2 regions of the Streptomyces sp. NPDC002911 genome follow, and region 1 is predicted to be linked to the other one. Evidence: predicted binding sites of a transcription regulator. Region 1 holds the regulator's gene; the other holds the start of a gene.
What was found. Region 1 encodes HrcA, which represses chaperone genes, less so after heat shock. Its sites were predicted from a motif close to TTNGCACTCNGNNNNNCNGAGTGCNAA; they were not measured.
Positions count from the first base shown of each region.

Region 2: a site for HrcA is predicted at 2,277-2,303, ahead of groES (co-chaperone GroES). Genes of this name have one in related genera too.

Region 1 covers NZ_JBSFUO010000002.1:66,389-69,799, reverse strand. The annotation lists gene ACWD04_RS03295 (DUF3097 domain-containing protein) at 1-84, opposite strand, end outside; gene ACWD04_RS03290 (MBL fold metallo-hydrolase) at 110-832, opposite strand; gene hrcA (heat-inducible transcriptional repressor HrcA) at 998-2,014, shown strand; gene dnaJ (molecular chaperone DnaJ) at 2,015-3,154, shown strand; gene ACWD04_RS03275 (nitronate monooxygenase) at 3,298-3,411, shown strand, end outside.
Region 2 covers NZ_JBSFUO010000022.1:35,040-38,450, reverse strand. The annotation lists gene ACWD04_RS26250 (SDR family NAD(P)-dependent oxidoreductase) at 1-1, shown strand, start outside; gene groL (chaperonin GroEL) at 89-1,714, opposite strand; gene groES (co-chaperone GroES) at 1,813-2,121, opposite strand; gene ACWD04_RS26235 (polysaccharide deacetylase family protein) at 2,411-3,370, opposite strand.

The DNA of each region.
Region 1 (3,411 bases):
GACCAGATCGGGCTCGGCGGGGACCTCGGGAGCGTGGGCGGACTTCTTCCACGGCGGAGTCAGATCCGGCTGGTAGCTGCGCATGGCACGACGATAAACGGCCGCCCTTTCACGACACGCCGAAGCGGGCGGCCAGTTGGTCGCGCTGGGCCCGCACGAAGGCCGCGTCCACCACCGCGCCGTGGCCCGGCACGTACAGCGCGTCCTCGCCGCCCAGCTCCAGCAGCCGGTCCAGCGCGGCCGGCCAGCGCGAGGGGACCGCATCCCGGCCCGCCTGCGGTTCGCCGGACTCCTCGACCAGATCGCCGCAGAGCACCACGACGGGGGAGCCCGGCACGAGTACCACGAGGTCGTGGCCGCTGTGACCGGGGCCCACATTGGCCAGCAGCACCTGGAACCCGCCGCCGAGGTCGAGCGTCCACTCGCCGCTGACCTGATGTCGCGGGGCCACCAGGGCGTCCGTGGCCGCCGTGGCGTCCGCCTCACTCATCCCGTGCCGCAGCGCGTCCGCGCGCAGCTCCTCGGCGCCCCGCCGCAGCAGATCCGCCGTGCCGACCGCCCCGTAGACCTCCGCCCCGGAGAAGGCGGCGGTGCCCAGAACGTGGTCGAAGTGCGGATGGCTCAGTGCGATATGCGTCACCCTCCGGCCCAGCATCGCCTCCGCCTGGGTCCGCAGCTCGACGCCCTCCCGGAGCGTCGAACCGGTGTCGTAGAGCAGCACGCCCTCCGCTCCGGCCACCAGCGCGGCGGTCGCGTCCCAGACGGGAAGGCGCCGCCGCCCCGTACCGTTGCCCAACCGCTCCCAGCCGAGCTCTTCCCAAGAGACGTCCATAGGGCGACGCTATCGGCAACGACCTGCGCAGTCCCGTGACGGCGTGGCCGGCCGCCCTTGCCCCGGGCCCACCCCGCCCCCGTACACTGACCAGGGGGACTGCTGGCACTCGAACGCACAGAGTGCCAGGTAGACACCGGAGAACCACAGCTGGAGGTGTGCGCGGTGCTCAGTGAACGCAGACTCGAAGTGCTGCGCGCCATCGTCCAGGACTACGTCGGCACCGAGGAGCCCGTCGGCTCCAAGGCGCTCACGGAGCGGCACAGGCTCGGGGTCTCCCCGGCGACTGTCCGCAACGACATGGCGGTGCTGGAGGACGAGGGCTTCATCGCCCAGCCGCACACGAGTGCGGGCCGTATTCCGACGGACAAGGGCTACCGTCTCTTTGTCGACAAGCTCGCGGGCGTCAAACCCCTGTCGTCGCCGGAGCGCCGGGCCATTCAGAATTTTCTCGACGGCGCGGTCGACCTCGACGACGTCGTGGGCCGCACGGTCCGGCTGCTCGCGCAGCTGACCAGGCAGGTCGCCGTCGTGCAGTACCCCTCGCTGACCCGGTCGACGGTCCGGCACGTGGAGCTGCTGTCGCTGGCTCCGGCTCGGCTGATGCTGGTACTGATCACGGACACGGGCCGGGTCGAACAGCGTATGATCGATTGCCCTGCACCGTTCGGTGACACGTCACTGGCCGATCTGCGGGCCCGGCTCAACAGCCGGGTCGTCGGACGACGCTTCGCGGACGTCCCCCGGCTGGTGCAGGACCTGCCTGAGGCCTTCGAAAACGAGGACCGGGGAACCGTATCCACGGTGCTCTCCGTTCTTCTCGAAACTCTGGTCGAAGAAACGGAGGAGCGGCTGATCATCGGCGGCACCTCCAATCTCACCCGCTTCGGGCACGATTTCCCTGTGATGATCCGGCCGGTGCTGGAGGCATTGGAGGAGCAGGTCGTGCTGCTGAAGCTGCTCGGTGAGGCAACGGATTCAGGCATGACCGTACGGATCGGGCACGAGAACGCCCATGAGGGCCTCAACTCCACGTCCGTCGTCGCGGTCGGCTACGGTTCGGGCGACGAGGCAGTCGCCAAACTCGGCGTGGTCGGACCGACCCGCATGGACTACCCCGGAACGATGGGAGCGGTACGCGCAGTGGCACGTTACGTCGGACAGATCCTGGCGGATTCGTAAGTGGCCACGGACTACTACGCCGTACTCGGCGTGCGCCGCGACGCATCTCAGGACGAGATCAAGAAGGCATTCCGTCGGCTCGCTCGCGAGCTGCACCCGGATGTCAACCCGGATCCGAAGACCCAGGAGCGGTTCAAGGAGATCAACGCCGCTTACGAGGTGTTGTCGGACCCGCAGAAGAAGCAGGTCTACGACCTCGGCGGTGACCCGCTGTCCGCCTCTGGCGGCGGCGGTGGAGCGGGAGGGTTCGGAGCCGGCGGCTTCGGCAACTTCAGCGACATCATGGACGCGTTCTTCGGCAACGCCGCCCAGCGCGGGCCCCGTTCGCGGACACGGCGCGGCCAGGACGCGATGATCCGGCTGGAGATCGACCTCAACGAGGCGGCCTTCGGTACGACCAAGGACATCCAGGTCGACACGGCGGTCGTCTGTACGACCTGCAGTGGCGAGGGCGCCGCACCCGGCACCTCCGCGCAGACCTGTGACATGTGCCGCGGCCGTGGCGAGGTCTCCCAGGTCACCAGGTCCTTCCTCGGCCAGGTCATGACCTCACGGCCCTGCCCGCAGTGTCAGGGCTTCGGCACGGTCGTCCCGACGCCGTGCCCCGAGTGCGCCGGTGACGGCCGTATCCGCTCGCGGCGCACCCTCACCGTGAAGATCCCCGCCGGTGTCGACAACGGCACCCGGATCCAGCTCGCGGGCGAGGGTGAGGTCGGCCCCGGCGGCGGCCCCGCCGGCGACCTGTACGTCGAGATCCACGAGCTCTCCCACGCCGTGTTCCAACGGCGGGGAGACGACCTGCACTGCACGGTCACCATTCCGATGACGGCCGCTGCGCTCGGTACGCAGGTGCCGCTCGAGACGCTCGACGGTCTGGAGGAGATCGACATCAGGCCGGGCACCCAGTCCGGTCAGTCGGTCCCGCTGCACGGGCGGGGCATCACGCACCTGCGCGGTGGCGGGCGCGGGGACCTGATCGTGCACGTCGAGGTCCTGACCCCGACGAAGATGGACCCCGAACAGGAGCGCCTCCTGCGGGAGCTGTCCAAGCTGCGCGGCGAGGAGCGGCCCACCGGTCAGTTCCAGCCAGGGCAGCAGGGGCTGTTCTCCCGCCTGAAGGACGCCTTCAACGGCCGCTGAGCCGTGTCACCGCACCGTCCGCCGGTCCCGCACCGGCGGGCGGTGCGGTGTGTGCGGCGGCCGGTCCGCTGTATATGCGGCGGCCGGTCCGCTGTATATAGGGCCGATTCGGCACGATCCGCCGGACGTGGCACGATGCCGTCATGTCCTTGGCGCTGACCGATCTCTGCCGGTATCCGATCGTGCAGGCCCCGATGGCGGGTGGTGTCTCCCGCCCGGAGCTGGCCGCAGCCGTCACCGAGGCCGGAGGCATCGGT
Region 2 (3,411 bases), on a different contig from region 1:
GACGGTTGGAGACGGAGTACGGCGAAAACACCGAGGCCCGGTGCCCCCGCGACGGGGGTACCGGGCCTCGGCGGCGTACGGAGCCGTACTAGTGCGAGTGGCCGTGGCCGCCGTGACCGGCGTCGGCCTCTTCCTCGGCCGGCTTCTCGACGACCAGGGTCTCGGTCGTGAGCAGCAGCGACGCGATGGACGCGGCGTTCTCCAGGGCGGAGCGGGTGACCTTGACCGGGTCGATGACGCCGGCCTTCACCAGGTCGCCGTACTCACCGGTCGAGGCGTTGAAGCCCTGACCCTTGTCGAGCTCGGAGACCTTCGAGGTGATGACGTAGCCCTCGAGGCCCGCGTTCTCCGCGATCCAACGGAGCGGCTCGACGGCGGCGCGGCGCACGACCGCGACACCCGTGGCCTCGTCGCCGGTCTTGTCGAGGTTGCCCTCGAGGACCTTGACGGCGTGGACCAGAGCGGAGCCACCACCGGAGACGATGCCCTCCTCGACCGCGGCGCGGGTCGCGGAGATGGCGTCCTCCAGACGGTGCTTCTTCTCCTTGAGCTCCACCTCGGTGGCGGCACCGACACGGATCACGCACACGCCGCCGGCCAGCTTCGCGAGGCGCTCCTGGAGCTTCTCGCGGTCCCAGTCGGAGTCCGTGGACTCGATCTCGGCCTTGATCTGGTTGACCCGGCCCTTGACGTCGGCGGAGTCGCCGCCGCCGTCGACGATGGTCGTGTCGTCCTTGGAGACGGTGACACGGCGGGCCGTGCCCAGCACGTCCAGACCGGCCTGGTCGAGCTTGAGGCCGACCTCCTCGGCGATGACGGTCGCGCCGGTGAGGGTGGCGATGTCGCCGAGCATGGCCTTGCGGCGGTCGCCGAAGCCCGGGGCCTTCACCGCGACGGCGTTGAAGGTGCCACGGATCTTGTTGACGACGAGGGTGGAGAGCGCCTCGCCCTCGACGTCCTCGGCGATGATCAGGAGCGGCTTGGAGGCGCCGGCCTGGATGACCTTCTCCAGCAGCGGGAGCAGCTCCTGGATGGAGCCGATCTTGCCCTGGTGGATCAGGATGTACGGGTCGTCGAGGACGGCCTCCATACGCTCCTGGTCGGTCACCATGTACGGGGACAGGTAACCCTTGTCGAAGGCCATGCCCTCGGTGAACTCGAGGTCCAGACCGAAGGTGTTGGACTCCTCGACGGTGATGACACCGTCCTTGCCGACCTTGTCCATCGCGTCCGCGATGAGCTCGCCGACCTGCGGGTCCTGCGCGGAGAGCGCGGCCACGGCGGCGATGTCGGCCTTGTCGTCGATCGGGCGCGCGGTCGCGAGGAGCTCCTCGGACACGGCCTTCACGGCGGCGTCGATGCCCTTCTTCAGGGCGGCCGGGGACGCGCCCGCGGCTACGTTGCGCAGGCCTTCGCGGACGAGGGCCTGGGCGAGCACGGTGGCGGTGGTGGTGCCGTCACCCGCTACGTCGTTGGTCTTGGTCGCCACCTCCTTCACCAGCTGGGCACCGAGGTTCTCGTACGGGTCGTCGAGCTCGACCTCGCGCGCGATGGTGACACCGTCGTTGGTGATGGTGGGAGCACCGAACTTCTTGTCGATGACGACGTTGCGGCCCTTCGGGCCGATCGTCACCTTCACCGTGTCGGCAAGCTTGTTGACGCCGCGCTCAAGGGCGCGACGGGCGTCCTCGTCGAACTTCAGGATCTTCGCCATGGGCTGAGCTGTCCTCTCAAACGAACTGCGCCCCTCGCCACCCGGCTAGTTATTTCGCAGGGGGCCAGGGGCGCAGAACAGAAGCAAACGTGGGTGAATTACTTCTCGACGATCGCGAGAACGTCGCGCGCCGAGAGGACGAGGTACTCCTCGCCGTTGTACTTCACCTCGGTGCCGCCGTACTTGCTGTACAGAACGACATCGCCGGTCTTGACGTCGAGCGGAAGCCGCTCGCCGTTCTCGAAGCGGCCCGGGCCCACGGCCAGGACGACGCCCTCCTGGGGCTTCTCCTTGGCGGTGTCCGGAATGACCAGGCCGGAAGCCGTGGTCTGCTCGGCGTCGAGCGGCTGGACCACAATGCGGTCCTCGAGCGGCTTGATCGCAACCTTGGAGCTGGTGGTCGACACGATCCGGTCTCCCCCTTCGGAGATCTCACGGGGTTTAACAGTCTGTGGGATGGCGACCGAACCGATCCGTCGTCGCGGGTGCCGGACCTGCCCTGTCGCGCAGTTGTGCTGGCACTCTCCCTGGGGGAGTGCCAGCACTGAGACTATGGCCGCGATTAGCACTCGGTCAAGCGGAGTGCCAATTCACCACCCTCGCGTGGCGTCGTGGGACCGGCGCACGCGCGGACAACGCGGGAGACCGCCGCGTCGTTCCGGCGAAGCGAGTCGGGCGCGCGCCGACCGCATCCGCTCACACGTAGTCCTCCAGCCTGGCCACGGCGTACCCCTTGTCCGTGACCGTCTTCATGACGCGGCGGATCATGTCGGCCATGGAACCCTCCCAGTCCTCGCGCCCCCGGAAGTGGGTGAGGATGATGTCGCCCGGGTGCAGGTCCTGGTCCCGCTCGCGCCACTCCATGTGGTCGGGGAACGCCTCGGCGGCCCACAGGGGCACCGCCTTGATGCCGCAGGACTTGGCGACGCGCAGGGTGTCGCCGTTGTAGTTGCCGTACGGCGGCCTGAAGAGAGTGGGCCGCTTCCCGAAGTACTTCTCGATCCTGTTCTGCTCGCCGCAGATCTCCCGTCGCTGCTCGGCCGCCGAAAGCCCTGGAAGATAGCGGTGGTTCAGCGTGTGATTGCTGAGCGTGACGCCCCGGGCCTGCATGTCCTTGAAGTAGCCGTAGTCGTCACTCACCACGTAGTCACTGAGGAAGGCGCTGTACGGGATCTTCAGCTCCGTCATCATCCGCAGCAGTTCAGGGTCCTTCTCCGCCCCGTCGTCCATCGTCAGGAAGACGATCCGCTTCTTGGTGGGCACGGTGGTGAAGACCGGCGGCAGCGACTCCCCGCCCTCCACCTCGAACCCCTCGCGGGTGGTGATGCGGGGCCTCACGGCGGGCGGCGACGGGGCGGGGAGCGGGGCCTTCGCCAGACCCCACTTCCTCGCGGCGGCAACGCGGGCCGCCTGCTCCCGCTCCAGCCGCTCGGCCCTGACAGCGGCCACGGCGGGGCCCGCCGGAGGGACTGCGGCCACCGGCTGCCCGGCGGACCCCTGCTGACCGGGGGTCGGCCCCCGCCACATCCCGGCGCCGTCGTCCGTGCCGTCGGCACACCCGGACGCGGCGGCTCCGGCCAGCAGGGCCACCAGGACCGCACAGACCGCCCTGCGGCGGTTCGTGGCGGATTTTTCTTTTTGTCGTACTAGCTGCATGGCGCCGCATCCTGCCACCGGGGCACCGGCCGCCTCCCGCG